DNA from 3 places in the Nocardioides pakistanensis genome. Region 1 is predicted to be linked to each of the others. Evidence: riboswitches for the same ligand, from Rfam matches in the RefSeq annotation. Region 1 holds a riboswitch; each other region holds the start of a gene.
The links. A riboswitch is a leader RNA that binds a small molecule or an ion and turns the genes downstream of it on or off. The one in region 1 is predicted to bind cyclic di-AMP.

Region 2: another riboswitch for cyclic di-AMP. It lies ahead of ACYVIH_RS15255 (C40 family peptidase); the one in region 1 lies ahead of ACYVIH_RS19110 (C40 family peptidase).
Region 3: another riboswitch for cyclic di-AMP. It lies ahead of ACYVIH_RS05685 (C40 family peptidase); the one in region 1 lies ahead of ACYVIH_RS19110 (C40 family peptidase).

The regions. Positions count from the first base shown of each region.
Region 1 is NZ_BAAGUV010000063.1:39,271-48,888, forward strand. It holds gene ACYVIH_RS19085 (DEDD exonuclease domain-containing protein) at 1-398, opposite strand, end outside; gene ACYVIH_RS19090 (hypothetical protein) at 503-751, shown strand; gene ACYVIH_RS19095 (NYN domain-containing protein) at 748-2,133, shown strand; gene ACYVIH_RS19100 (LTA synthase family protein) at 2,116-4,086, opposite strand; gene ACYVIH_RS19105 (hypothetical protein) at 4,258-4,470, shown strand; cyclic di-AMP (ydaO/yuaA leader) riboswitch at 4,620-4,793, shown strand; gene ACYVIH_RS19110 (C40 family peptidase) at 4,806-5,801, shown strand; gene ACYVIH_RS19115 (hypothetical protein) at 5,782-7,065, shown strand; gene ACYVIH_RS19120 (M48 family metallopeptidase) at 7,062-8,321, shown strand; gene ACYVIH_RS19125 (glycosyltransferase family 4 protein) at 8,318-9,460, shown strand; gene ACYVIH_RS19130 (Flp family type IVb pilin) at 9,516-9,618, opposite strand, start outside.
Region 2 is NZ_BAAGUV010000038.1:9,545-19,162, reverse strand. It holds gene ACYVIH_RS15280 (YqgE/AlgH family protein) at 1-415, opposite strand, end outside; gene ACYVIH_RS15275 (malic enzyme-like NAD(P)-binding protein) at 408-1,850, opposite strand; gene ACYVIH_RS15270 (hypothetical protein) at 1,977-2,516, opposite strand; gene ACYVIH_RS15265 (TetR/AcrR family transcriptional regulator) at 2,719-3,405, shown strand; gene ACYVIH_RS15260 (DUF3048 domain-containing protein) at 3,463-4,518, opposite strand; gene ACYVIH_RS15255 (C40 family peptidase) at 4,610-5,089, opposite strand; cyclic di-AMP (ydaO/yuaA leader) riboswitch at 5,093-5,249, opposite strand; gene fabG (3-oxoacyl-ACP reductase FabG) at 5,511-6,266, opposite strand; gene ACYVIH_RS15245 (class I SAM-dependent methyltransferase) at 6,345-6,974, opposite strand; gene ACYVIH_RS15240 (HIT family protein) at 6,976-7,425, opposite strand; gene ACYVIH_RS15235 (MBL fold metallo-hydrolase) at 7,559-8,923, shown strand; gene ACYVIH_RS15230 (sulfite exporter TauE/SafE family protein) at 8,972-9,618, shown strand, end outside.
Region 3 is NZ_BAAGUV010000012.1:221,329-230,946, forward strand. It holds gene ACYVIH_RS05665 (ATP-binding protein) at 1-194, opposite strand, end outside; gene ACYVIH_RS05670 (hypothetical protein) at 292-948, opposite strand; gene ACYVIH_RS05675 (hypothetical protein) at 1,046-1,393, shown strand; gene ACYVIH_RS05680 (hypothetical protein) at 1,408-1,614, opposite strand; gene ACYVIH_RS05685 (C40 family peptidase) at 1,767-2,258, opposite strand; cyclic di-AMP (ydaO/yuaA leader) riboswitch at 2,263-2,425, opposite strand; gene ACYVIH_RS05690 (DNA-directed RNA polymerase subunit alpha C-terminal domain-containing protein) at 2,605-3,318, opposite strand; gene ACYVIH_RS05695 (hypothetical protein) at 3,327-3,737, opposite strand; gene ACYVIH_RS05700 (peptidoglycan-binding protein) at 3,984-4,667, opposite strand; gene ACYVIH_RS05705 (thioredoxin family protein) at 4,774-5,088, opposite strand; gene ACYVIH_RS05710 (hypothetical protein) at 5,171-5,449, opposite strand; gene ACYVIH_RS05715 (hypothetical protein) at 5,509-6,825, opposite strand; gene ACYVIH_RS05720 (hypothetical protein) at 6,873-7,394, opposite strand; gene ACYVIH_RS05725 (hypothetical protein) at 7,387-7,848, opposite strand; gene ACYVIH_RS05730 (hypothetical protein) at 7,841-8,122, opposite strand; gene ACYVIH_RS05735 (hypothetical protein) at 8,122-8,508, opposite strand; gene ACYVIH_RS05740 (hypothetical protein) at 8,558-8,710, opposite strand; gene ACYVIH_RS05745 (DUF4326 domain-containing protein) at 8,707-9,030, opposite strand; gene ACYVIH_RS05750 (hypothetical protein) at 9,064-9,618, opposite strand, start outside.

The DNA.
Region 1 (9,618 bases):
CCGACGTCGAACGGGGCGTTGTGGGCGACGAGCACGCAGCCCTGGGCGAACTCCAGGAACTGTGGCAGGACCTGCTCGATGCCGGGCGCGGTCGCCACCATCGAGTCGGTGATGCCCGTCAGCACGGCGATGAACGCCGGGATCGACTGGAACGGGTTGACCAGGGTCTGGAACTCGCCGAGGATCTCGCCGCCGCGGACCTTGACGGCACCGATCTCGGTGATCATCGAGCCGCCGGCGGCCGAGCCACCCGTGGTCTCGAGGTCCACCACGCAGAACGTGATGTCACGCAACGGCCGGCCGAGCTCGTCGAAGCTGCGCTGGCTCTCCCAGCGGGTGGCAGCGGAAGCGGCGGGGGCGACGCTCCCGGGGTGCGACATGGCCGTGCTGCTGCTCATGGTCGTGACGCTAGACGTGGCCACCGACCATTTCGGGCAGGCACGCGCAAGTACGATGGATTGCGCCGGACCAACCGATCTCGTACCTCACCGAGGAGCACCCTGTGGCCGTATCCCTGCCCGACGCGAACACCCGCTGGCGGTGCGGCGGCTGCGGCAACCTGACCAGGTTCGACGTGACGCGCACGCGGCGCACCACCGAGTTCTGGCACTTCGACCTCGCCGGGGAGCACCAGGTGGAGGAGACCAGCACCTTGGGCGAGGACGTCGAGTCGGTGACCTGCCGCTGGTGCGGCCGGTCCGACGCGATCGAGCTCGTCGACCGCACGGAAGCCGACGCACCCACTTCGTGACAGCTGCCGAGGCCAGCGGCTCGCCCGAGGGGAGGGACGACGTCCCGATCACGGAGCTGGAGGAGCCGACCGACAGAGGACTCGAGGGTCCCCTGCCCGACGTCGTGCGCACCCGGGTGATCGCCCTGGCCGCCGACGCTCTCGGCGCGCTGCCCGCCGACCAGCTGCCGGCCTCGCTCAAGCGTGTCGCGTCGTTCGCGCCAGGGCGGCGCGGCAAGCTCGCCGGCACCCAGATCGCCGGGGTTCTCGAGACCGACGAGGGGTTTCGGGAGCGGATCGCCGGCCAGGTCCGCGCGCACGTCCCCGACCTCGCGCAGGCGTTGGACCGGGGGAGCGCCCCGGCAGCTGCCGACCCGGTCGAGCTCGCCGCGGTCGCCTACCTGCTGCGGCCGCCCGGGTGGACGGACGTGGTAGAGCGGGCCGCCGACGTGGCCGACGCCGAGCGGCAGGTCTCCGCCACCCGTGAGGTCGGCAAGCAGGTCGAGCGGCTGCGCCGGCAGCTCGACGACGCCGTGGCCGAGCTGCGGGAGACCCGTGAGCGCAACCGCCAGCAGGTCTCGGTGCTCAAGGCCGAGAACTCCGAGCTGCGGCACAAGCTCGGCGACACTCGCACCAGGCTGAAGGCGGCTGAGCAGGCTGCCCGCGCGGCCGAGGAGTCCGCGGCGCAGGCCACCGGCCAGGCCGCCGCGGCGGTCGGTGGCCTCGACGGTGAGGTACGACGGCTCCGGGCTCGTGTCGAGGAGCTCGAACGCGAGCTCGCTACGGAACGGCGGGCCGGCCGCGCCGAGAAGGGGGAGGCCACCCTGCGTGCCCGCCTCCTGCTCGACACCCTCCTGGACGCCGCTCAAGGACTGCGCCGGGAGCTGGCACTGCCGCCGGTCGAGGGGGCCCCGGCCGACGCGGTCGAGGCCGACGTCGCCGAGCAGGGCGCCCGGACACCGAGCAGCCACGGCTCGCTCGCCGCGGACGACCCGGCTCTGCTCGACCAGCTGCTCGCCCTGCCTCGGGTGCACCTGGTCGTGGACGGCTACAACGTCACGAAGAACGCCTGGCCGGAGTCGACGCTGGAGATCCAGCGGGACCGTCTGCTGAGCGGCCTCGCGCCGTTGGCGGCGCGCACCCAGGCCGAGGTCACCGTGGTGTTCGACGCTGCTGACAAGGTCGAGCGGCCGCTGGTGAAGCGGCCCCGTGGTGTGCGGGTGCTCTACAGCCCCTACGGCGTGATCGCCGACGACGTGATCCGCCAGCTCGTGGCCGCCGAGCCGCCGGGCCGCCCGGTCGTGGTCGTCACCAGCGACCAGGCCGTCGCGGGCGACGTCCGGCGTCGTGGCGCGAGGGTCGTCGGGGCCGTCGTGCTGAGCCGGCTACTTGCCCGTTCCTGAGGCGGCGAGGGCCTGCTCCTGGGAGGGCACGGTCATCGCCTCGGCGTACCTCTTCCCGACCGACAGGTCGTACTGCACCAACCGGTAGTCACGCAGCACTCGCCGGGCCTCGGGCGAGAGCTGGCCCGGCGAGAGCTCGTCGCCCTCGGGGCCGAGCATCCGGCCGTGCTCCATCGCGGTGATGTGCTGCTCGAGCTCGCTGAGCAACGCGTAGTACGGCGTGAGCGGTGCATCCAGCATCCGCAGCAGCCGCGGCATGAAGAAGATCGGGCTGGTCGTCGGCAGCTCCTCCGGCGGGAGGTCCTGGAAGTTCGCGTAGACGAAGAACGGTGTCTCGTGCAGGACCCGGTCGGAGTTTGCCTCGATGACCTCGTCGGGGAGTCCGGCGGGAAGGTGGTCGCCGTACAGCAGGAGGACGGTCTTCTCGTCGGAGCGGGACAGTGTCTTGACGAACCTACTGATCGCGAGGTCTGTGCGCGACAGGCCCTCGGCGTACTGGCCGACCATGTCGGTGCCCTGCGGGCCGAGGCCGGTGACCGGGACCGGCTGCGAGTAGGAGCCGGAGTACGGCGTGTGGTTCTGCATCGTGACCAGGTTCACGAAGACCGGCTCGTCGTGGTCCTCGAGCGTGTCGAGAGTCTGGCGGAACGCCGCGTGGTCGGAGATGAACCGGCCGTCCTCGAGGTGGCCGCGGTAGGTCATGTCGTCGCGCGCCACGAGGTCATCGAACCCCAGGATCGGGTACACCCGGTCGCGCTGGTACATCGTCGGCTCATAGGGGTGGATGGCTGTGGTGGCGTGCCCCAGGCGCTCGAACGTGCGCACGGCCGAGGGGAAGGTGCGGAAGCGAGGCACCAGCATCTGGTACGGCGTGTCCATGGCCGGGTCGAACTGGGCCAGCGACATCCCGGTCAGCGCCTCGAACTCCATGCTGGACGTGCCGCCGCCGATCTTCTGGCTCAGCATGAGCCCGTGCGGGGCCCGCTGCATCAGCGCCCGGGTGCGGGGGAGCGGGTCCTCGGCCAGCGACATCCCCGCCCACCGGGTCGGGTCGCTCAGCGACTCCGAGAGCACCATCACGACGTTGACGTCCTCGACGCTGCCTCGCGCCTGCGAGTTCCACGCCTCGGCGGCGGCGGTGTAGCGGGCGACGATCCGTTGCATCGCCTCGTGTGAGTACCCCGGGGGACGCCGCATCCCGGGGGTGTCGAGGTTGTAGAGGAAGCCACCCAGGAAACCGTTGGCGCGGTAGTTGTTCGGCTGGCTGGCCTTCGCCCAGTCCGCACCGAAGGCTTCGTACGCTCCCCGCCACGGGTTGCCGGGCTGCTGGAACTGCGCCAGCGACGAGAGCAGCAGAAGGCAGGCCGCGGCGGCGCCCGCCCGGCCCACGACCGCGGTCCTCCGCCGGAGTCCTTGCGGGCGTGCCCGGTGCAGCCACATCGAGAACAGGCGGCTCAGCCCCCAGCTCACGGCCGCCAGGAGGGCCAGGCCGAGTCCGGCCTGCCAGAGCACCCGCGGCTCGACCATCTCGATGAGGAAGTCCGGCTGCAGCGCGAACACGAGGTCGCGTGGGTAGAGGGGTTCGCGCTGGGCGACGTACTTGAGGTTGCTGGCCAGACCCACCACCGCCGCGAGGCCGAGCACCACGAGGCCGCTGACCCACATGCGGCCGCTGACAGCGAGCACGAGACCGGCTCCCAACGCCAGGACCACGGCTCCCAGGAGCAGCACTCCGCTCTCTCGGCCGACGAGGTGGAGCACGTAGGCCCAGTTCCAGTCGGTGCGTGCGCTCTCCAGCAGCAGCTCGCCGAGGAGGCCCACGACGAGCGTGAACAAGAGGTAGATGCCGGTCGGTCGTGCGGCACGCGCGAGGTCGGCGCCGGCGCCCCGGCCGGGCTCGGGATCGGTCATCGGCGGCTTCTCGGGCTCGGGGCGGGATCGGTCGTCGTTCATCGGGGCTTGGCACAGATTTTACCGAGCATGGTGCCGGCCCCGGAGCGAGGTGTCGGAATCGTGACCTCGCGGCGGACCCTCGGGCGACCGTTGCGACACGCCGCGCGGAAACTGTCGGAGGTGCCTGGCACCGTCCTGCTCACGATGCGAACGACTTCCCCAGGAGGCGACATGAGCGTGCACATCGACTGCGACACCTGCGTCGTGCGAGGCCCGGCCTGCACCGACTGCGTGGTGACCGTCCTGCTCGGGCCACCGCCCGAGCTCGGGTTCGACGACGACGAGCGACGTGCCCTCGACGTGCTCGCCGGCTCCGGGCTGGTGCCCCCGCTGAGGATGGTGGCGCCACTGTCCGGCCCTGACGTCAACGCCGCCTCCGCTTGACCGGTCGGCCGCGACCCAAACCTGAGGATCCGCAACGTCTGAAAAGTCACAAAATCGGTCCACGCCACATGCCGGAATCGTTTGCGGCGTTCAGGACCTCCGCATAACCTTCAGGAGGCACCTGCGGCAGTTGACCAGACCGGGTCGACTCAGGTGCCGCGCCGAGTCCGGTCCCGAAGGGGAAGTCGTGGCCGGAGCCGGGGAACCACGTTCCTTGGGGTGAATCGTGCGCGCGCAACCACGCGAGTGGCTGCCGCGCTCGTAGGGTCTTCTTTGCCGCCCGAACCCGTCAGCTCACCCGGTAGGCGTCAGGACAAAGAGGAGACCGTCCGCTCGTGCTCGACGGCCGGAAGCGCATCACCAGCGTCATCGCAGCATGCGGCGTCGCCACCCTCGGTGGCTCGTTGCTCGTCGCCGCCCCCAGCCAGGCCGAACCGGACCGCGACGACGTCGCGGCCAAGGTCGAACGGCTCTACCACGAGGCCGAGCAGGCCTCCGAGCGCTACAACGACGCACGGCTGGAGCTGCAGCGGACCAGGGAGAGCCTGCGGACCCTGCGCGCGGACCTCGACCGGCAGCAGGAGCGCGTCGACGCGGTCCGGGAGCAGGTCGCCTCCACCGTGGTCGCGGCCTACCAGGGCCAGGCACTGTCGACCACCACCCAGGTGCTGCTGTCCAAGGACCCGGACGCCTTCCTCGACCAGATCGCCACGGTCTCGGCCTACAACGACCAGCAGGCCCAGCTGATGGCCGAGTTCGCGACCCAGCTCAAGCAGCTGGAGCTGCGCGAGGCCGCCGCCGAGCGGGAGCTCGCTGCCCTGGCGGAGACCGAGGCGCAGCTCGCCGAGGAGAAGGCGGAGGTCGACGAGAAGGCCGCGGAGGCCGAGGCGCTCCTCGACGAGATGGACGCCGCGGCCGCCTCGCGCACCAGCCGGGTCAGCCGCAGTGCCACACGGACCCCGTTGCCCGACGTACCGGTCTCGGGGCGCGCGGGCGCGGCCGTGGAGTACGCGCTCGCGCAGGTCGGCGACGCCTACGTCTACGGCGCAGCCGGCCCCGACGCCTACGACTGCTCCGGTCTCACCATGGCGGCCTGGGCGCAGGCCGGCGTGAGCCTGCCGCACTCCTCGAGCGCCCAGATGAGCATGGGTACGCCGGTCTCCTCCTCCGACCTGCAGCCGGGCGACCTGGTCTTCTACTACAGCCCGGTCAGCCACGTCGGCATCTACATCGGCAACGGCCAGATCGTCGACGCCGCCAACCCGGGCACCGGCGTCCGGATCGCCGGCGTCTTCTCCATGCCGTACTCCGGTGCGCGACGCATCGGCTGACCCCGTCTCCCGAGCCGGCCGCCCACTGCTGTGGGTGGCCGGCTTCGTGCTGCTGGCGGTGCTCGGCACGTTCCTCGTCCTCCGCGTCGCTGACCGGGAGGTCATCACCCCGGCCGAGCCGGCGGAGCCGGCGTCGAGCAACGACCTGCGTGCGGACGGCGCCGCCACGCTGCTGGCGGATCTCGACGACGCGCTGACCGCGGGGACCCGGCGAAGTGCGGTCACCCTGGCCGCGCCCGGAGACCGCGCGGCCCGCCGGAGTCTGGGCTGGATCCACGACAACGTGCGATCCCTCGGGATCGGCGAGCTGGCGTTGCGGTTCGTCGAGGAGTCCGGGGCGCTGCCCGACCCCGTCCGGAGGCAGTACGGCCCGGACGCGTGGGTCGGGAACGTCTCGGTCTCCTGGCGCGTCGAGGGATATGACGAGTCCACGAGCACCATGGAGGTGCCGTTCACGTTCGTCGACACCCCGGAGGGAGTCGCCTTGGGCAGCATCGGAGCCGGTGACGCCCAGCCGGTGCCGCTGTGGCTTCTCGACGACCTCGCGGTGCATCGCTCACCCCGGGCTCTGGTGGTTGCCGCCGACCCCGGCCAGCTCGACCGCTACACCACTTTGGCCGACCAGGCGGTGAAGGACGTCAGGGCCGTGTTGCCCCGCTGGCGTGGCCGGCTGGTCGTCGAGGTCCCGGCTGACGACGACCAGCTCCACCGGATGCTCGACGCAGAGCCGGACACCTACGACTCCATCGCCGCGGTCACGGCGACGGTCGACGGCTCGCTCAGCCCGTCGTCGCCGGTGCACATCCTCATCAACCCCGCGGTCTTCACGAACCTCGGTGAGGACGGCTCCCAGATCGTGATGAGCCACGAGGCCACCCACGTCGCCGTCGACGCCGCCACCTCCACGATGCCGCTGTGGCTCCTCGAAGGGTTCGCGGACTACGTCGCCCTCGCCCGCACCGACCTGCCGGTGGAGGTCACCGCGAGCCAGATCCTGGCCGAGGTCCGGCGCAGCGGCCCGCCCGACGCGCTTCCCGGTCCCGACGAGTTCGACCCGGCCAACAAGCTGCTCGGCACGTCGTACGAGTCGGCCTGGCTGGCCTGCAAGCTCCTGGCCGAGCGGTACGGCGAGCGGGCCCTGGTCCGCCTCTACGACGAGGTCGAGTCCGGCCGCTCGGTGCGGGAGGCCTTCTCCGCTGTCGGCACCACCGAGGGGCAGTTCACGCACAAGTGGCAGGACTACCTCCGCGAGCTGGCCGGATGACCCTCGACCGCCGTACTGCCTGGATCGTCGCGGCACTGTCCGCGCTCGCGTTCCTGGCGCTGGCCGCGGTCCTCGTGCCGTGGGACTGGGTCCCCGGCGGAAGGCTCCGACCCGCTCAACCCCTCGACATCCTCACGTTCGAGCAGGTGGCGAGAGCCGAGGAGTACGCCGGTGTCCGGCGCTACCTCGGCTGGGCGTCCTACGCCGTCTCGCTGGCCGTGGCTGCCTTGCTGGGGTTCACGTCCGTCGGCTCACGGCTGGTCCGGGGCTGGTTCGGCCGACTGCGCTGGTGGCTGGCGGTGCCGACGGGGACCTTGCTGGTCCTCGCGATCGGCCGGGCGGCGACGCTGCCGTTCTCCGTGCTCATCCGGCGCCGCAACCTCACCTACGGGCTCACCGAGCAAGGGTGGGCCGCCTGGGCGGTGGACTACGGCAAGTCCCTGCTCGTCTCCTGGCTCCTCACCTCGCTGGTGCTGCTGGTGCTCGTGCTGGCCGCACGCCGCTCCCCGCGTCGGTGGTTCGCGTGGGCCGGGGGAGCGGCCGCTGCGCTGACGCTGGCCGGCTCGTTCCTCTACCCGGTCCTGCTCGAGCCGATCTTCAACCGGTTCGAGCCGCTCCCGGACGGGCAGCTGCGCAGCGCGGTCCTCGAGCTCGCCGACAGGCAGGGAGTCCAGGTCGACGAGGTGCTCGTGGCGGACGCGTCCCGCCGCACGACCACGCTCAACGCCTACGTGTCGGGGTTCGGTGGCACCAGGCGCGTCGTCCTCTACGACAACCTCGTCGAGGACCTGCCCGAGCCGGAGGCGCTGACCGTGGTCGCCCACGAGCTCGCGCACGCCGAGCACAACGACGTGCTGCTGGGCACGAGTCTCGGTGCGGCCGGCGCGGTGCTCGGTGTCTCGCTGCTGGCGCTGGTCCTCGACTCCTCGCGGGTGCGACGTCGTGCCGGCGTGGAGGGACCGGGCGACCCGGCCGCCGTACCCCTGGTGCTCGCGCTCTCGGCCTTCGCGATGCTGGCGGTCTCCCCGGTGCAGGGCACCATCAGCCGCGCCATCGAGGTGCGCGCGGACCGGGAGGCCATCGTGGCGACAAGGGACTCCGATACGTTCGTGAACATGCAGCGTGAACTGGCCCTGGCCTCGTTGGCCGACCCGACCCCGCCGGCGTGGAGCCAGTTCTGGTTCGGCTCCCACCCCACGCTCCTGCAGCGAGCCGGCCTTCCCGACTCCCTGGCCGAGGCCGGTCTCCTCCCGTGAGCCGGGTGCTGTTCGTCACCAACGACTTCCCGACGCGGCGCGGTGGCATCGAGACGTTCGTGCTCGCGCTGTGCGAACGGATGGACCCCGACGAGGTCGTCGTCTACACCGCGTCGATGCCCGGCGACCTGGAGTACGACGCGAAGCTGCCGTTCCCCGTCTACCGCGACCCGGCCTCGATGCTGCTGCCGACTCCAGCGGTGGCTCGGCGGGTCGTCGAGGTCATGCGGCGGCACGACTGCGACCGGGTAGTGTTCGGCGCCAGCGCACCGCTGGGCCTGCTCGGACGTCGCCTGCGTCGCGCCGGAGCTCGACGGATCGTCGCGCTGACCCATGGTCACGAGGTGTGGTGGGCACGGCTGCCGATGACCCGCCAGCTGCTGCGGCGGATCGGCGACTCCGTCGACGTGATGACCTACGTCAGTCAGTGGTGCCGCGAGCGGATCGCTCCCGCGCTGTCGCCGGCCGCCGCGGCCCGGATGGTGCAGCTCTCTCCCGGCGTGGACACCGACCGGTTCTACCCGGGGTGCGGGGGAACCGAAGTTCGGGAGCGGTTGGGCATTCCGGTTGATGCGCCGGTGGTCGTGTGCACCGCCCGCTTCGTGCGGCGCAAGGGGCAGGACACGCTGGTGCGTGCCTGGCCGGATGTGCTCCGCGAGCTCCCGGACGCTCGGTTGCTGCTGGTCGGCGACGGTCCGGACCGGCGGCGGATCGAGCGGCTCGCGCGGCGACTGGGCGTGAGCGACTCGGTCATCTTCACCGGCAGCGTGCCGTGGGACGAGGTCCCTGCCTACACCGATGCCGGGGATGTGTTCGCTATGCCGGTGCGCAGCCGGCTGTTCGGCCTGGAGGCCGAGGCGTTCGGGATTGTGTTCCTCGAAGCAGCCGCCTGCGGCCTACCGGTGGTCGCGGGTGACTCCGGCGGAGCCCTGGAAGCCGCAAGCCTGACGAAGCAGTGGCTCCCGATCAGGACGCGGGGAGTCCGGAGCAGCAGACTTGGCCACCTTGCGCGTCGCCTACTCGAAGCTCTGTCGGGTGTGTCGAGCAAGTTCGGACCGATCCACAAGGCCGTCCCGGATCCGGCAGAGGTGGGCTGGAATGTAGCGGCGCGATGTCTCCGGACCATATTCGCTCAATGAACAGCGAGGGCGGGGTGCAAATCACACCTCGCCCTCGCTTGTTGCCCGGATCCGTTCACTGGCCGTTGCCATGGCCCCGGCCGCTGTTGCCGCCGTCACCGCCGCTGCCACTCCCGTGACCATTGGCATTGCCATTGTTGCTGCCTCGGCCGACGTCG
Region 2 (9,618 bases), on a different contig from region 1:
CGTCGCCCCAGCCGGCGTAGCCGGCGAAGATCCGCATCCGCTCGATCGCACCGCCGAGCAGCTCAGTCGGCGTGTCGAGGTCGACCATGCCGGTGGCGTCGAAGAGCCTCCGGAAGCCGACCGGGTCACCCTCGGGGTCCTGAGCGGGCGGGACGGCGGCGACCGCCAACGCCGAGTCGGTGGCCACGGGACCACCGTGGAAGAGCACCGGCGGCTCGCCGACCAGTCCGCTCCACCCCTCGAGGATGTCCCCCACCGGCACCGGCGACGGCCGGTTCAGCACGACACCGAGCGTGCCGCTCGGGTCGTGGTCGAGCACCAGCACGACGCTGCGCTCGAAGTTCGGATCGACGAGCCTGGGCGTCGCGACCAGCAGCCGGCCTGCGCGCAGGACGGTGCCGTCCGGGTCAGCCATCGCGCCCTCCCGCCAGTGCCGGATCTCCGGCTGCCTCGCGCTGTGCGCTCGCCGACTCGGCCGCCTGGCGCACCGCCGCCGCGACCGACTTGTGCACGTCGGGATGGAAGACGCTGGGGATGATGTAGTCCGCGTTGAGCTCGTCCTCGCTGACGGCGTCGGAGACCGCGTTCGCGGCGGCGACCAGGATGCTGTTGTCGATGCCGCGCGCGGAGGCGTCGAGGAGCCCGCGGAAGACGCCGGGGAAGGCCAGCACGTTGTTGATCTGGTTCGGGTAGTCCGACCGGCCGGTGGCGACCACCGTCGCGTGCTTGCGCGCCTCGGCGGGGTCGACCTCCGGCACCGGGTTGGCCAGCGCGAAGACCACCGAGCCGTCGGCCATGGTGGCGATGTCCTCACCGGTCAGCAGGTTCGGCGCGGAGACGCCGATGAACACGTCGGCCCCGTGGAGGGCGTCGCACAGGCTGCCGGTCACCGACGCCTTGTTGGTCGCCTCGGCCAGCCAGCGCAGCGACTCGTGGAGCCCGGGCCGGTCCCGGTGGATCACGCCCTCGATGTCGGCGACCACCACGTCGGTCACTCCCGCCTCGAGCAGCACCCGCAGGATCGCGGAGCCGGCCGCGCCCGCGCCGGACATCACCACGCGCACCGCGGACATCTCCTTGCCTACCACCCGCAGGGCGTTCCGCAGCGCTGCGAGTACGACGATCGCGGTGCCGTGCTGGTCGTCGTGGAAGACCGGGATGTCGAGGATCTCGCGCAGCCGCGCCTCGACCTCGAAGCAGCGAGGAGCCGAGATGTCCTCGAGGTTGATCCCCGCGAACCCGGGTGCGATCGCCCGGACGATCTCCACGATCTGGTCGGGGTCCTGGGTGTCGAGGCACAGCGGCCAGGCGTCGATCCCGCCGAAGCGCTTGAACAGCGCGGCCTTGCCCTCCATCACCGGCAGTGCAGCACCGGGGCCGATGTTGCCGAGGCCGAGCACGGCCGAGCCGTCGGTGACGACGGCGACCGTGTTGCGCTTGATCGTGAGCCGGCGGGCGTCCTCGGGGTTGGCGGCGATCGCCTCGCAGACCCGGGCGACGCCGGGCGTGTAGACCATCGAGAGGTCGTCACGGTTGCGGATCGGGTGCTTGGCGGCCATCTCGATGGTGCCCCCGAGGTGCATCAGGAAGGTCCGGTCGGACACCTTGTGCACGACGACACCCTCGACCTGCTTGAGCGCCTCGACGAGCTGCTCGGCGTGGGCGGTGTCGTAGGCGGCGCAGGTGACGTCGATGCTGAGCTTGTTGTGGCCCGAGGCCGTCACGTCGAGGGCGGTCACCATGCCGCCACTCCGCTCGACCGCCGCGGTCAGCTCGCTGGTCGCGGCGCCGCCCGCAGGGACCTCGAGGCGGACGGTGATGGAGTAGGAGATGCTCGGTGTCGTTGCCACGCCCACATGTTGTCATGCCGGTGCACACGAGCCCCGGCGGCGACGCAGGTGCGGAAGCGAGCCGCGTGATGCGTCGCAGCCGGGGCTGCGCGGGTGAGGGTCGGTGACCCTCGGTGGTGGATCGGGTCAGGCGACGAGGTGTGCCTTGAAACGTTCGAGCAGCGACTGCCTGCCCTGTGCCGCGTGTCGCGCGGGACCCGACGCCGGGGTCGGGCGGTAGGCCGCGCGGGCCTTCTGCTCGATCGCACGGCCGACAGCGGCTGCGCCCTTGTCGGCGGGACTCGCCTTGCCGGCCATGGCCGCCATCAGCGTCCAGTCCTTGCGGTGCGCCTTGTCAAGCATCTGCGCGATCTCCTCGGAGCCGGGCTGCGCCGTGTGCGCGTCGAGGATCGCACGCACTCCGGCGAGGTCGGCGGCGGTGGTGCGCCAGGCGGTCATCACCGCGGCCTCGAGGTCCAGGGGCTGGCTCATGAGCTCACGCTCGATGGCGCCGGCCAGGCGGGTGTGCCAGCGAAGCTGCAGCGCGCCGAGCAGGGTGAGCTCGTCGCCGAACGTCTCCACGACGCCGGGCAGCTCCATCGGGAGCACCCCGTCGCGGTGGGCCTCGGCGTGGGCGAGAACGTTTCGCAGTACCTCTCCGCGGCGGTGGAAAGCGTCCCAGGTCATGGGTCCATCCTTTCTACATACCGTTGGTACGTACCAACGGTATGGAAAACTGCCCTGCTGGGCCAGCCTTGAAACGGTGTTGTGCGGCACAGCCGCCGTGTTCTGCGGCACAGCTGCCGTGTTCTGGGGCACAGCGCGCGTTCTGGCTGACGTGGCCGCCGTACACCGGCCCCAGCCACGCGCCGGACATATGCTCGGCTGCATGACCACCAAAGTCCTCCGGAAGGTGTCGGGCTCCTCGCGCCGCCAGCAGTACTCGGCTGCCACCAAGCGCGCGCTCGTCGACGTGGCCGCCGAGCTGTTCACCGAGCAGGGCTACGCCGGCACCAGCCTGGACGCGATCGTGTCCGGGGCCCGGGTCACCAAGGGGGCGCTGTACCACCACTTCAGCGGCAAGCAGGCGTTGTTCGAGGCGGTCTTCGAGAAGGTCGAGGCCGATGCCAGCAAGACGATCCGCAAGGCGATCCGGACCACCCGGGACCCGTGGGAGAAGGCGACGGTGGGCCTGCGTTCCTTCCTCGAGGTCGTCCAGCAGCCGGAGTACAGCCGGATCGTGATCCAGGAGGGCCCGGTCGTGCTCGGCTACGAGCGCTACCGGGAGCAGGAGGAGCGCTCGACGTTCGGCATCGTCCAGGAGATCGTCTCCACCGTGCTCCGGACCTACGACCTCGAGCCGAGCATGGTGGAGACCTTCAGCCGGGTGTTCTTCGGCGCCATGTCCGCCGCCGGGGCCGCCGTGTCGTCGGCCGAGGACACGAAGCGGGCCAGCGCCGAGGTCGAGGCCGCGATCGCGTTCATCCTCGCCGGACTGCGCCAGCAGGCGGAAGCCGGCGTCCAGCTGCCCGGCCCCGACGAGCTGGCCGGGCAGGCGGACGACGCGGAGGCCTGACCGCCGGCCGAGCCCAGCCCGCTGGTCGAGCCCGTCGAGACCCGACCCCGCTGAGACCTACTTGCCGAACGTGACGTTGCCGCCGTTGGCCGGCACGAGCTCGAGCCACACCTTGCCCGGCGGCAAGCGCAGCTCCCCCGCCTTGGTCTTCAGGCTGACTTGGGAGTCGAGGCCCTTCTTGACCCAGGTCGCGCGCACCAGGGAGCCGTTGTGGAACACCATCGCCGGACCGCTGCCGGAGAACTTGGTCTCCGGGACCGGGTTGCCGGCGGGGTCCTTGTAGTTCGCCACGCCGACCTGGACGCGGAGCACGACCACGGTGTCGGGCCGGAACTCGTCACCGGCGGCGGCGTAGGAGTTGGTGTTGACGTACTTGCCCTTGCGGAACTCCCACTGGGTGGTGTGTCCGCCGGAGAAGGTCGCCGAGATCCGGCCGGCCTTCTGACCGGCCGGGAAGCCCGCCTCGTCACCCCAGGTGAAGTAGCTCTTCGGCGGGGTGGCCGGAGCCTTGAGCGAGCGCGCGAGCGCCGGAAGGTTCATGAAGAGGTTGTACGGCGAGCGCCGGCTGCCGTCCCGGGAGAACCCGGTGCCGCCCTCGGTCACGACGCGGATGCCGGCGGACTTCACCCGGCCCATCGTGACCGGCGCACCGCCGCTGGCGACCATCACCGCCTTGGCCGGCTTCACGATCCCGATGTCGGTGGCCCGGATCGAGCGCACCGGGCCGACCCGGTCGGGCACGTGGGAGTAGTAGAAGACCGCGAGCCGGGTCGAGCCGCCCTCGACGAGCTCCTCGGTGACCAGGTCGGCGCCGCTCAGCCCGACCTGGGGGCTGCTCGGCGAGGTGTTGTCGATCTTGACCACCATCACCGGGTGCCCCGGCGCCTTGCCGTCGGCGGGCAGGCCGGTCAGCGGCCACTCGCCCGAGAGGGTCGCGCCTGCGGCGGTCCCCTGCGCGTCGGGCGACTCCGACGGCTCCGGGGAGCCCTCCTCGTCACCTCCACCGCAGCCGACGAGGGCCACCGACCCGGCGAGGACCAGCGCGGCGAGACGGAGACCGGGGCGAGGGCCGCGACGGGCCGAGAGGTTCAGGCGCAACGGGATTCCAACCATGGGGCCAAGTGTGACGCAGGGCCGCTGCCCGACCGGGCAGCGACCCTGCGTTTCGGACTGTGAGCTGTGTCAGCTCGGGATCAACCCTGGGTCACCGCAGGGTGCCGGCGAACCAGCGGTTGGTCCACGGGGTGCCGCGCTGGACGTTCTTGGAGCCGTACGGCGCGTGCACCATCCATCGCTTGCCGTTCTTCCAGCCGGCGAAGACGCCGACGTGGTAGACGCCGCCGCCGTCGTAGAAGAACATCAGGTCGCCGCGGCGCATGTTCTTCTTCTTGATCCGGTCGGCGAACTGCGCCTGCTGGCTCGACGTACGCGGGATGTTGGTGAAACCGGCCCGGCGGAAGCTGTAGTAGACCAGACCGGAGCAGTCGAAGCGGTTCGGGCCGGCAGCGCCGTACTGGTACTGGTCGCCCTTCTGGGCGCGGACCACGTCGAAGGCCTTCATGATGCGCTTGCCGCGGGTGGCGGCGTCGGCGGACGGGGCGAAGGCGACGAGGCTGGCCGCCATGACGGCGGCGACGAGGACGGAGAGCACAGCAAAGCTGCGCGCGCGAATGATCGCAGGCATGAGGAGTTCCCTTTCCACGCCTGTGAGGTGAGCTGTCGGGTTAGAGCTGAAAGGTGCTCTGCCGCCGGTTCGGCGACTTCACCCCGAGCGTCCGGAGGACGCGTGACGATGTGGGTCCCCCACTCCTACCCAAGGTGATCGGTTACGGGACAGGACCAGGCGCGGGCGGGTAGGACTCGGCGTAAACCCTGCCTGGTTGTGAAGTTGTGGTGGCCCCTGGCTCGACGCCGCCGACCCCCGTCGGCGACGCCTCCCCGAAGCGCCCGGAGAGACTAGACAGACGTCGGCAAGGATTTCCAATCCTCAGGACGCGAAAACGTCCCGCAGATCACATCTGCGGGACGTTTCACGCTCAATCACCCGTGACGGGTGCGGTCGAGATCACAGACAGGTAACGGTGGTGCAGACCTGTCCGGCGCGGTCAGATCTTGGCGCCACCGTCGACGTACAGGGTCTGGCCGGTGACGTAGGACGCCTCGTCGCTGCACAGGAAGGCGGCGGCCGCGGCGATGTCCTCCGGGTAGCCGACCCGGCGGACCGGGTTGGCCTCGGCGGCGGCCTTGCGGTAGTCCTCAGGCTCCACCCCGACGCGGCGCGCGGTGGCGTCGGTCATCTCCGTGACGATGAAGCCGGGCGCGATCGCGTTGACGTTGATGCCGAAGGGCCCGAGCTCCAGGGCGAGAGTGCGGGTGAACCCCTGGAGGCCCATCTTGGCCGCCGAGTAGTTGGCCTGCCCGCGGTTGCCGAGCGCGGAGACGCTGGAGAGGTTGAGGATCTTGCCGTACTTCGCCGCGACCATGTGCTTCTGCACCTCACGGCTCATCAGGAACGAGCCGCGCAGATGCACGTTCATGACCGTGTCCCAGTCCTCCTCGGTCATCTTGAACAGCAGGTTGTCGCGGGTGACGCCGGCGTTGTTGACCAGGACGTCGATCTTGCCGAGCTCTGCGACGACCTGGGCCACGGCTGCCTCCACCGACGCGGCGTCGGCGACGTTGCAGGCCAGCCCGATCGCCTTCTCGGCGCCGAGGCCCTCCGCGGTGGCGGCCGCTGCGTCCTGGTCGAGGTCCAGGATCGCGACGGCGGCGCCCTCCTCGGCGAAGCGCTTGGCGGTGGCGGCACCGATGCCGCGGGCGGATCCGGTGACGACGGCGACACGACCTGCGTAACGACTCATCTGGGCTCCTCCTGTGCGCCGCAGCACGGCGCTGACGTGGTGAGAGGTGGAAGTGGGCTCACTGTAGCCAGCGCGGGCTCAGCGCTTGACCGCACGTCCCAGGTAGAGGTGTCCGGCGACCTTCGCGCCGGGGATGGGCGCCGGGAGGTAGAAGGTCTCCAGCTGCTCGATCTTCAGCCCACTGGCCGAGACCGCCTCGGCGATCGGCCGGTCGAGGTGGCAGCCGGCCGCGAACCGGCGCTGCAGCGGGGTCAGCCGGTGCTGCCACTTCGCGATGTTGCGGTCTGGCGCCAGACCGTGCTCGACGAAGCGGAACACCCCGCCCGGCTTGAGGACCCGGCGCATCTCGCTCAACGCCGCGTCGAGGTGCGGGATCGTGCAGAGCGTGAAGGTGGACAGCCCTGAGTCCATCGAGTCGTCCGGCAGGTCCAGCACCTGCCCGTCCAGGCCGGCGCGTACGACGGGCACGCTCGCTGCGCCGATGTGCTTGTCCTCCGCGATGTGCCAGGCCACGTCCGACGGCTCCACCGCGGCGACCTTCGTGACCGCCGGTGGGTAGTGCTCGATGTTCAGCCCGGACCCGAAGCCGATCTCGAGCACCTCGCCCTCCAGGCCCTCGCAGACCTTGGCCCGGAGCTTGTGCACCTCCCCCGCGCCGAGCAGCAGGTCGGTCGCCCGGGGCACCACCTGTTCGTTCCACCAGCCCATGTCAGTCCTCCTCCGCTGCGGGTGCCGATGTCGACTGGCCGGCGAGGGCGGCGCTGACCCGTGCCGCGTACCCCGCCATCTCCTGGTCCGAGTCGTACCTGGTGCGCGGCCAGAAGAAGCCACGCAGCCCGTCGCCCTTGGTGCGGGGCACCACGTGCAGGTGCAGGTGCGGGACGCTCTGGCTGACGACGTTGTTCATCGCCACGAAGCTGCCCTGCGCGCCGAGCCCGGACACCATTGCCGCGACCAGGCGCTGGCCCGCGGCGAAGAAGGGGTCCCGCAGACCGACCGGGAGGTCGGGCAGCGTGGGCACGTGCTCACGCGGCACCAGGAGCACATGCCCCTTGAACACCGGCCGGATGTCCAGGAAGCCCACCAGGTCGTCGGTCTCCAGCACCAGGTGCGCGGGAGTCTCCCCCGCGACGATCCGGCAGAACAGGCAGTCGGCCACCTCCCGGACTCTAGCGGTGGCATGGACCTGCCGTCGGCGGGAATACTCCGGGGGGTATCCGCATTGACTGTTACCGTAGGACGGTAATACCCCCCTGGGTATCCACAGATGCAGTTTTCAGGAGGCAGCCCGCATGATCACCGTGACCCCGATCGACACTCCCGGTCTCGGAGACCGGACCTACCTCGCCCATGACGGCAAGGTGGCCCTGGTCGTCGACCCGCAGCGTGACTACGACCGAGTCCTCGCGGTGGCCGAAGCCGCCGGCGTCGCGATCACCCACGTGTTCGAGACGCACATCCACAACGACTACGTGACCGGCGGTCTCGCGCTGGCTCAGGAGGTCGGCGCGGCATACCACGTGAACGCCGACGACCCGGTCTCCTTCGAGCGTGTGGGCGTGCACGACGGCGACGTGGTCGAGGTCGGCGAGACGATGCGCGTGCGCGTCGTACACACCCCCGGCCACACGCACACGCACCTCTCCTTCGCGCTGAGCGACGGGGACCAGCCGGTCGCCGTGTTCACCGGCGGCTCGCTGCTCTACGGCTCCACCGGTCGACCCGACCTGCTCGGCCCCGACCACACCGACACCCTCGTCCGCGCCCAGTGGCGCTCGGCGCACCGGCTCGCCGAGGAGCTCCCCGACGAGACCGAGGTCTTCCCGACCCACGGCTTCGGCAGCTTCTGCTCGGCCACCCAGAGCGAGGCCCTCGCCAGCACCATCGGCCAGGAGAAGCTCGCCAACCCCGCCCTCACGCAGGACGAGGAGGAGTACGTCGAGCAGCTGCTCGCCGGCCTCGAGGAGTTCCCGGCCTACTACGCCCAGATGGGTCCGGCCAACTCCGCCGGCCCGGACGCGCCGGACCTGTCCGAGCCGAGCCTGGCCGACCCCGCCGAGCTGCGCCGCCGGATCGACGCCGGCGAGTGGGTCGTCGACCTGCGCACCCGCGAGGCGTTCGCCGCCGGTCACCTGATGGGCAGCGTGAACTTCGGCATCGACGGCCAGTTCATCACCTACCTCGGCTGGATCATGCCGTACGACGCCACCGTGACCCTGCTGGGTGAGAGCCCGGAGCAGGTCGCCGAGGCACAGCGCGACATGGCGCGCATCGGCCTCGCCAAGCCGGCCGCGATGGCCACCGGCAAGCCCGACGAGTGGGCCGACGGCGCCCCGCTGGGCCGCTTCGACGTGGCCACGTTCAAGGACCTCAAGGTCGCGCTGGACAGCGGCGACGAGGACATCGTGGTGCTCGACGTACGCCGCCCGGCCGAGTTCGACGAGAAGCACATCGAGGGTGCGGTCAACGTGCCGATCCACGCGATCCTCGCGCACCTCGACGACGTGCCGCGCAAGAAGCTGTGGGTGCACTGCGCCGGCGGCTACCGCGCCAGCGTGGTCGCCTCGATCCTCGACGCCCGCGGTTACGACGTGGTTTCCGTGGACGACTCCTTCGACGAGAACGCTGCCGCCTCCGGCCTGCCGATCGTCGCCTGAGCCGCTCCCCCCACAACCGCAACAGCCGTCAGAAAGCGTGATGTGTAGATGTCAGCAACTCTCGTGATCGTGCTCGCCCTCTCCCTGCTCATCGGGGTCTCCCTCGGTGTGCTGGGCGGAGGGGGCTCGATCCTCACGGTGCCGATCCTCGTGTACGTGGCCGGGATGGATCCCAAGGAGGCCATCGCCGCCTCGCTGTTCGTGGTGGGTGTGACCTCCGCGGCAGGTGCGATCAGCCACGCTCGCGGCGGACGGGTGCGCTGGCGCACCGGTCTGCTGTTCGGAGCGGCAGGTCTGGTCGGCGCCTTCCTGGGCGGGATGCTCGGTGGCCACCTGCCCGGTGAGCTGCTGCTGATCGCCTTCGCGCTGATGATGGTCGCCACCTCGATCGCGATGATCCGCGGCCGCAAGGTCGACGAGACCAGGAAGCACACCGAGCTGCCGGTGTTCCGGGTGCTGCTGGACGGCCTGGTCGTGGGTCTGGTCACCGGCCTGGTCGGCGCCGGTGGCGGCTTCCTGGTCGTGCCGGCACTGGCTCTCCTCGGCGGCCTGCCGATGGCCGTCGCCGTCGGGACCTCGCTGCTGGTGATCGCGATGAAGTCCCTCGGCGGACTGGCCGGGTACCTCAGCTCGGTGCACCTCGACTGGGGCCTCGTGCTCGCGGTGACCGCTGCCGCGATCGTCGGCAGCGTGAT
Region 3 (9,618 bases), on a different contig from region 1:
GAGCAGGCCGCGGCCAGCAGGAACCCGCCGCGCGGGATGCCGCCGTGCTGGTGCTTGGCGTAGTCGTTGGTCAGCACGACCGCCTCGTTGTAGGTCAGCGAGTAGATGCCGCCGATGTCGTGGCAGGTGTTGAGCACCCGGGTCAGCCGCGAGGGCCGCTGGCGGGGCACGGAGGCGATCTGCTGCGCAGTCATCGGGCGAAGGGCCTTCCGGTCGAGGGGCAGGCGCGACCGGGCTCCGGTCGTCGGGTGTGACAACGGTCCCTATGCCGCCGGTGTTGCGGTCGGCGGCTCAGGCGGATCCGGGTGCGTTCTGTTGGTCCAGCGCGGCGCGGATCGACTCCTGCCGGTCCTGCTGGGCGGCGCGGGCGGCCTCACGCGCCACGAGCCGGTCCAGGAGTGCTTCGCGAGCCTCGGCGCGTGCCGCGCGTAGCGCCTGCTTGCGGGCCTCCCGGATCGGGTGGGCGGTCCGCGACAGGTCTCCCTTGGCGGCGGCCGCGACCGCACCAACGATGGCGACCGCAGCAGCCCCGGCGACCGCAACCGGGGTCTGGTGGTGAGTGACGAAGTTCGACAGCGGTTCGGCGTGCTCCCCGCCGAAGGTAACCGCGGTGGCATAGGCGGCGGCCGTGATCGCTCCGGTCTTCAAGGCAGCCTTCGGTGCTGCGACCAGGTTCGAGGTGACGTTGCTGATCGTGGCTCCGGCACGTTCGATGGTCGAGACCTCCCCCGGCGCGATCCGGCGGTCGAGCAGACTGACCTTCTCCTGGGTCGACCCGTCGTATTCGTCGTCACTGTCGACGGGTCCGTAGGTGGCCGCGCCGTCGATGCCGTCGCCGTACTCGTCGACGACCATCCGGCGGATCTCGGTCAGGTCGAGACCTGCCTCACCACGCTCGCGCCCGGCGAACTGGCCGCCGGAGGGCACGCCTGCGGGTTCTCGGTTCATGTTCACAGCCTCCAGGTGTGCGGTCGAGGTGCACAGTGCTCGCTGGGTCTATCGGCGCAATAGGGGCTGTGTCGGACGGCTTTGCCACCATGGGTCTATGACCACACAGGGCGCCACCTCAGAGTCGCCCGTCCCAGAGGACCTGTCCGGCCGGGGCGATGACCGGTTCACGGTGATGATCCTGCCGGTCGAGGGCCACGTCGACACCGCGGCGGTCTACGTCGATGCGCGACCGGCGGGCACCCTGGTCCGCTGCGAGCCCGAGGACTCGTGGCGCTGCTTCGACGGCAGCACCAAGACCGGTCACCGCTGGCTTCCCGCCGGAGTCGATCCGTGCACCGAAGGGCCGGAGACGGTGAGCGACGCCGCCATGCTGCTGCTCGTGCTCTCCGGCTACGACCCCGAGGCGGTGATCCGCTCGCTGGGACGTGACCGGCACCCGTGATGGTGCTGGGCCCTCTAGCGACCGGTCCAGGTCGGGCCGTCGCTGGAGTGACGCAGGATCGTCTCCACCCGGCGCACCTTGCGGTCGAAGGCCTCCCCGGTCAGGTGCGGGTGGCGTGCCATGACGGCGGCGACAGCGGCGTCGCGCAGGTCGGGCGTGGTGACGGATGTGGTGGTCTCGGCCATGATCCCCAGGTGTGCGGTACCCGCCGGAACGCTCACCAGCACCCCTCGACGCGCGCGAAGGTGGCGTTTGTGACCTCTCGCCCCTTTTGACCTAAACTCCCTGGCGGGACGCAAGAGAGCCCGCCTCGGTCACACGCTTTGAGGCGGGCTCTCGTGCCGTTTCGGGGCATCTACGGACCGGTGGAGCCTCAGCGCACCCGGCCGAACGTGACGCCGCGGTAGGTCCAGATCCGGGTCTTGTGCACCCGGGTGCCGGTGTAGGGCGCGTGCCACATCTTGCCGCGCCCGGCGTAGATGCCCACGTGGTAGACGTGGCCTCGCTTGGAACCGAAGTGGAAGAACACCAGGTCTCCACGGCGCGCCTGGCTGCGTGGGATCCGGCGGGTGGCCCGGTACTGGGCGTCGGAGACTCGCGGCAGGCGTTCGCCGACCCGGCGGTAGACGAACTGGGTGTAGCCGGAGCAGTCGAACCCGCGGCGGGTGGTTCCGCCGTAGCGGTACGGGGTGCCCTTCAGGTCGGCGGCCACGGTGAGCACCCGGGTCGCCTTGTGCACCGTGAGCGCGCTTGCCGGGGCCGTGACGGCCGGGGCGAGGGCGCTCAGCATCGCAGCGATCAGGGTCGTCGCCAGGGCGAGCGGGACGGAGCGGGCAGGGTAGATCGGTCGATGGTGGATCGACATGGAAGGTTCCCTTCGGCGACGCCTGCGGAAGGTGACCTGTCGGATTCGGGCCGTCGAAGTGGCCCGGCCAGCATGGCTGGCTTCACCCCAAGCCGACGATCTCTGGTGAGGTCGCCGTCGGTACTGCTGGGTCTCCCGTGCCCGTCATCGTCTGGTGCTGGTCGTGGTGCTCGGACGGACCGGCCATGACGGGCCTCGGCGGGGCTGGACCGCGCCCCGCGGTGTGCGGGGACTTGTCTTCAGGTGTCCGGAGAGACGTCGTGTGCTCCCCGGTCTCGGTTTGGTAACGACAGTGGACATGCGCAGACCCTCGGCGTCCGGCCGCAGCCCGCGGGGGTGACGCTGGTTACGCGGCCTGCCGGGACGGTCGCCTGCCGGTCGGGACGTCCCAGCGCCATCCCTCAATCTGCGTCAGGGCAGAGACGCGGTGCGGGGGTAGCGCGCCGCGGCGGTGCAGGTCGCGCTGCTTGGCCAGCCACGAGCCCAGACAGATCCGCTCCCCCGCCGGGCCGGTGACCACGGCCCTGCTGGACGGCAGCACGCCGTGCTCGGCGACGTAGGCGGCCACCAACGCGTGCCGCAGCCACCAGCGTCGGGTGCGGGCACCATGCGAGAGGCCCGCGAAGAGGGCGTCGGGGTCCAGGCAGATGCCGTGCCGGGCCGCGTGCAGGAGCCGCCCGCGCTTGTAGTCGGCCAGGCAGGTTGCGCCGAAGCCGGGAAGTGCGAGCAGGTCGGCCTCGGTCCGTGCCTCGACGTCGGCGGCCGTGGTCAGCCCGGCGGCGAGCAGCCGGTCGCGGGTGCGTGCGGTGATCTCCAGGTCGCGGACGGGGATCTCGCCGGGCTCGGGCAGGCGCAGCGGGCAGGCGGTGACCGCGGCGATGGTCCGGTACTGGGCTGTCTTGGCGCGCAGTTCCCCCAACTGCGCGCGGCCGAACTGGCGGATGGCGAGCAGGTCGTCGTCGTCGGCCTGGTCGACCTCGGCGACGGTGGCGAACCCGGCTCGAAGCAGCGAGTTCAGGGTGCGGACGGTCAGTCCGAGGAGCGGGTCGTCCAGGGTCATCGCGGCGACTACTCGGCGAAGGTGCACTGGCCGCGGGCCCCGGAGCCGGTGACCCCGCCGCGGTCGGACTCGAACGCGACCCAGGCGCCGTCGGCCTCGGAGACCACGCAGAAGCGGAACAGCCGGGGCGTGGCCGCGTACTGGGTGACCATGGCCCCCTCGGGCAGGTCGGAGGTGGCCAGGTCGGCCAGGTACGGGTAGGAGCCACGGACGGCCCGGTAGTGGAGCACCTCATCGGCCACGGTGGCCGCGTGCGTGGTCAGGTCGTCGACGGCGACAGGTGCGGGGGCCTTGGTCGCTGCGGCCGGTGAGGTAGGCGCCGCCGGTGCGTCCGTCTCGACGGTGCAGCCGGTGGCGGCGAGCACGCCAACCACGACCAGTGTGGTGGCTGCTGCGCGGCGGGTCCTGAGCGTCGTCATGGTGCTCAACATGCGTAGCCGGGGCCGGGTCGGCGGCGGGACGACGAAGGGCGAGGTGGCCAGTTCTGGCTCTTCCTCGCCCTTCGGTGCGATCGTGCGCAACCCCTTGACACACGACCCCTGTGTTCGACTCCCACGCACGGAAGCCTTGATGTTCTGCCCTATGCCGACCTTGCGGTCATCAGCGGCAGACACCTGGTAGGTGTGCGGGGCTCGCGCCAGGTGACCGTTGCGGGCCGGGCGATCTCACGGGTACCAGGTGTCGACACCACCGTGCCACGAGCAAGTGCCCGAACGGCTCGTGGAGTAGGACAGGGTTCCATCGCCGCAGATGGCCGAGGGCGTTCCCGGAACGATGCCGGGGATAGCGTCGGAGGTGTCGGCCTGCGCCGGGTCCTGAGATCTGCTGAACCACGCGGGCACGACCGGGGTCCATCCCTCCGGGCTCCAGTGGCTGAGGACGATGCGGAACAACCGGTTCCAGGTCTCCTCGCCGACCAGGCCGTCGACGGCGATCGCCTCGTCTGCCTGGAACTGGCGGACTGCGGACTCGGTCTGGGGGCCGAAGTGCCCGTCGGCCGCGAGCGGCCCGTACCCCAGGTCATCCAGCCGCTGCTGCAACGCGACGACCGTGTCGAGGCGCTGCTGCCGGTATCGGATGGTCAGCGGGTGGCCCGGTGACCAGCGCGCTGCGACTGGCGTGGGTTCGCGGGCCGGGGCAGAGGTCTGGCGGCGTGGCCTCGGCGGCGGCTCGGCCTCGGGGGCATCCTCAACCAGCGGGTTTTCCCAGCCCGGCGGGATCCGGCGCTCCGGTGCCGAGACCTCAGAGTTGCTGCCGGTCGCGTCGCCGGACTCGACGGAGCACGCCGCGACGCCTGGCACGAGCATCGCCAGGCCGATGGCAGCACGCAGGACGCGCAGCGCAGGCACCTCACCCTCTTTCACGACGAGGACCGTCCCCGTCGTCATGACGGTACGACGACGCCAGCCCCGCCCGCAGGGGTTCACTTCGGGCGGGGCATGGCCAGGGTGCGGTTCAGGCAGCCCGCAGGGCCTCGACGAGCGTGTTCTTGGGGGCGGGCCCGTTGAACTCCCGCACCCGCTGGCCGTCGGCGTCGAGGACGACGAGGGTCGGCACACCCATCACGTGGAAGTCGAGGGTGGTCTTCGCGGCCTGGTCGATGTCGACCTTCACCACGGTGAACTCCGGGTGCTCGGCGGCGATCTGGTCCACGATCGGGGCGACCTTGCGGCATGGCCCGCACCAGGTCGCGTAGAAGTCGACGAGGACGGGCTTGCCGGTGGCCGTTGCGGCGGCGAAGTCGGTGTCGGTGGCGATGACGGCGGTCATGGGTCTCCTTGGTCGGGATGGGTGCGTGGTGGCCTATGCCGCGGTGGGCACGGTCGGCCGGTGACCTAGGAGGTGCGCGGGGTCAGTGCACGATCGTGGCGGCCTCGTCGGCGTCGTCGTCGACGAGCGAGGTGGCCGCCGAGGCAACCCAGGAGATCAGGCCGGTGACCGCGGCCATGACCGCGATCAGCAGCGCGCCGTAGCCTGCGGCGATCCAGACACCGGCGTAGAGCGAGTCGATCCCGTCGGCGATCATGAACGCCACCGCGGAAGTGACCGCGAGGGCCGTAGCGAACAGGCTCGCACCCATCGGGGTCGGCAGGTCGTGGCGGCTGGTGTCGGTGTGCTCGATCGTGCTCATGCACCCCAGGTGCGCGGCGGCGCGGCGACTTCTCCCCGGTCAGGCGGGGTCCATGCTCCTCATGCCGTCTCCTGGGCGGGGGCTCCCCCGTCGGTCACCGCAGCCAGCGGCGTCTGCTGGCTGCCCGGGGCGGCTGAGCCGGTCAGCGCGTTCAGGGCACCGTTGAGTTCCCGCTGGATCGCCGTCATCGACTTGGTGACGACCCTCTCGATCTTCTCGACGTGCCCGTTGATCGCCGACGCCGAGCGCTTCGCCTCGTCGAGTTCGGCCAGTACCTCCAGCGCTTCGCGGATGTGCTCGTTGGCGGTGGCGACCTCCTCGGCTCCGGAGCGCCCCGATGCGGTCAGTGCGACGGTGCGCATCAGCAGGATCGCGGTGCGGAGCAGTTCGGGGTCGTCGGTGGCTGGGTCGAACGCGACGACCAGGCGCTTCTGCGCGATCACCCGGACGGTGTGCCCGGCGTTGTCCTCGACCCGGCGGACCAGGCCGATGGCGGCCGAGGCTCCCCGGTTGCGCTCGGCCTCGGCCAGGTAGGAGCCCCACTCCTTGGCGGAGCCGTCGTGGGCCTCGACGACGAGCCGGGCAGCACCACCGTTGACGTGGAAGACGCCGTCGCCCTTCTTGTTGCGCGGCAACCGACCGGCGGTGTCACCGGTCTCCTCGTACTCGTCGCCGATCCCGGCGGCGATCTCGGTCAGCAGGGCATGCAACTGCTCCTCGTAGTCGAAGCCCTTGATCGTGGTGACGCCCCGGACCGCGGCGGCGGCGTCCTCTTCGGCGACCCGGACGGCCACCTCCCGCTGCACGTCGGTCATCAGGCGCACCAGTTCGGTGTGCCTGCGTTCGGACTCGGTGCGCTGCGCCTCGGTCGCCTTCGAGATCGCCTCGGCTACCTGGGCCTCCATGTTGGTCCCGACCCGGTCCAGGATCGGGCGGAGCCGCTCGGCCAGTTCGGGGTTCTCCCCGCCGACCAGGCGGGTGACCTGGGCCATCACCTCTTCGTTGGCGTGCCGGGTCGCTGCGGTCATCGAGTCGACGGCCCGCCGCACGGCGGCGTCGGAGGACTCCGAGACCCGGCTGACCAGGTCGTTGACCTGCTCGCTGGCCTCCTTGACGGCCTGCCGGACCGCGCGGGTGTCTCCGTCTTGGGCTGCCAGGGCGAGGACACGGGCGCCGACCGAGAGGGCTTCGCGAGCGAACGCGGACAGGTCGACGTCGCGCAGGTCGGCCAGGTCGACAGGGTCGCCGCGCTCGCCGGTGGACCAGCGGGCCGCTTCGCGCAGCACCGCCTTGTCGGAGGTCTTCAGGCCGCCGATGTTCAACTTCCCCGAGGCGGGGTCGTAGAAGACGGCAGGCTTCGACTCGTCAGTGGTCACACGGCTCCTATGCCGCCGGTCACAGCACCGGCCGACTCAGCCCCCTCTCAGGCGCGGCCGCGGAGCCCGTCGGTCAGCACCTGGTCGAGCCGGTCGAGGGATGCGGCGATGTCCTGCGGGAGCCGTCGGTCGTCGCGGACCTCACCGATGACGGCGCGGGCCAGACTGGCCGCGTCGCTCCAGCCCTGCGCGTAGTCGGAGCGGTGCCGGGGCCACTCGACCATCGGGGCCTCCCACTGGGCGACGGGGACCTCGAAGGTGTAGGCACCGCCGCGGCGAGACTCACGCCACCAGGCGACCCAGAACAGGCCGCGCTGGAGGTCACCGACCGCCGACTCGCAGCCGGACCAGCCGCCAGTGACCAGGCGGATCCGGACCACGGGACGGTCGAAGTCGTCGGTCGCCTCGATGACCTGGATCCCGCCGTAGCCCTCGAAGACCGGGGTGAGCAGGTCCGTCACCAGCGCCTTCGGGGTGCCGGTCCAGGTCGGGATCAGCGCGAGCGCCGCCTCGGTCGGGTAACCGTCGTCGTCGAGGATCGCCCCGTCGAGCGCGGACAGGTCAGGCATCGGTGGTCTCCTCGATCTCGCGGCCGTCGCAGCCGATCCCCTCGCAGGGGCTCTTGCCGTGCTCGCGACAGTTCGGGTGGGTGCAAGTCGCCGGGGCCTGCTGGGTCGGCTCGGTAGCGGGGCCGAGGTCACGACTCCGGAAGGCCATCCAGCAGGGGCCGTCAGGGGATCCGACGCCGAACCACCGGTTGACCAGTCGGCGCGGCGGCTCCAGGTAGCGCGGGGGCTCGCGGTACCAGCCGCCGACGAAGACCGGGCCGAACCGGCGCTCCCACCAGATGTCGTGGCGGAGCGTGTAGTCGCTGATCCGCCCGGTGTCACGCTTCCACTTGGCCTCGAACGTGAGGCCACGGTGGCGCAGCGCCGCCTCGGCGCGGACACCCAGCACGAACACGGCGACCCCGGCCACGACGACCATCGGGGTGGTCAGCACGCCGAGCCAGTAGTCACTCATCGGGGCCCCCTGCGGAGGGCGGAATCTTGCGCTTCCGGGTGCAGCCAGGGCCAGGGATTGTCCTGCCGTGGTCGCACTCCGGGCTGGCGCACTCGGCGGGTGGAACGGAACGGGCGCCGAACGCCAGGTGGAGACCAAATGCCCTGAGGATCGTCAGGTAGTCGCTGTTCGCGCGATCCCGCCCGGCGTCGTCGCCTGCGGTGAGAAGCGCCTGGTTATGCAGACGGTCGAGCGCATCAAGCGCGTCACTCTCGGCGGACTGGACCTCGGACATCAGGATCGACCTTCCTCGCTCACCAACGCCTCGTTCGAGCAGGTGCCGCAGCCAACGACGCGGCGGGCCAGGCGTACGAGCAGCGGACGTCGCGGGGACTGGGTGAGCCGGTGCAGCCGGGCGTACCGGTCCCGGACGGTTTCGCTGGACAGGTGCGGGCCCCGGGCGTCGGTGCCGCACGCCGGGCAGCCAGTCCACATGTCCTCCACGTGGCCGTCGCCCCACAGGATGAACTCGACCCCTCCGGAGGTGGCCGGGGTGAGCGTGGCCAGGAACTCCAGCCGGGTGTCGCCTACCTCGGTGGGCAGGCCGGTGATGGCGGTGACCGCGGCAGCGAGCACCTCGCGGTCGTGCTGGATGACCTTGATCGGTCCGGTGTTGGTCATGGTCGGCATGTGTGCGGACAGGGCGCGGCCGCTCCCCGGCGGGTCCCGCTCATCGCGCCGTCCGGAAGCGCAGCAGCAGGAACGTCACCGCGGTCGCGGCGAACACCAACGCCCATCCCACCGGATGCTCGCCGCCGGTGAACGCCCCGAGAAGCGCGGTCAGGACGACGCCGGGTGCAGTGTGCCGAAGGTGGGACGTCATTGGGCCCGCCGGTCTGCCGCGTCCAGCAGAGCCGCGAACTCCTCGTCGGTGCAGTTCGCGATCTCCAGAAGCGCATCCCCGTGACACGGCCTCGGGGCGCAGAAGCGGACCAGCGACTCCCCGGCCAGGTCGGCGCGGACCCGACGCAGCATGTCCGGCTGGGTCAGCAGCCAGGTGCGGTGCTTGGTGATCACCTCGTCGCGGTCACCGTCAGGTCCGATCGCGAACCGATTGCCCCACGGCCCGCCGCGGCCGATGTAGACCGCGCCGGGCGGGGCGTCGCGGTGGTACTTGTTGTGGACGCGGGGTGGTGTGCTCACACCGGGCCTATGCCGGGCGGTTGCGACCTGGCGTCAGATCTTGTCGTCGACGACGTCGGGCCGGGTCGGAATCCCGGTGAGCGTACCGAGGTGCTTGCGGGCCTCGGCGACCGCCGACTTCAGCACCGCCGGGTCGTCGAAGGTCAGGCTGAGCCCGCCGGGTGCTTGCGCGCTGAGTAGCGCCCCGCTGTCCTCGTGCCAGTCGCTCAACCCGACCTCCATCCGGACGGTGCGCATCTCGTCACCGCTGACCCAGTCGGTCTCCCGGTGCTGTGTGGTGCCCGGCCTCGATCGGCGCCCGGCGAGGTCGTCCACATCGGCCGGTGGGTGCTCGGTGCGTGCTGCTGCCAATGCGTTGGCTGCCCTCTCGATCTCGTCCAGAGCGGCTGCGGCCTTCTCGGGGTCGTCCCACCGACCGAGGAAGGAGACCGATCCGGAGAGGTCGCCCTGACGGTTGCGGCGGCCCGTCATCAGCGCGACGGTCGGCAGGGTGCCGTGGTCGCGGGAGGAGGAACCGACCAGCACGTCGATGTCGGTGTGCGGGCTGGACACGGCCCCCAGGTCCTCGTTGAAGCCGTCGACCAGGTA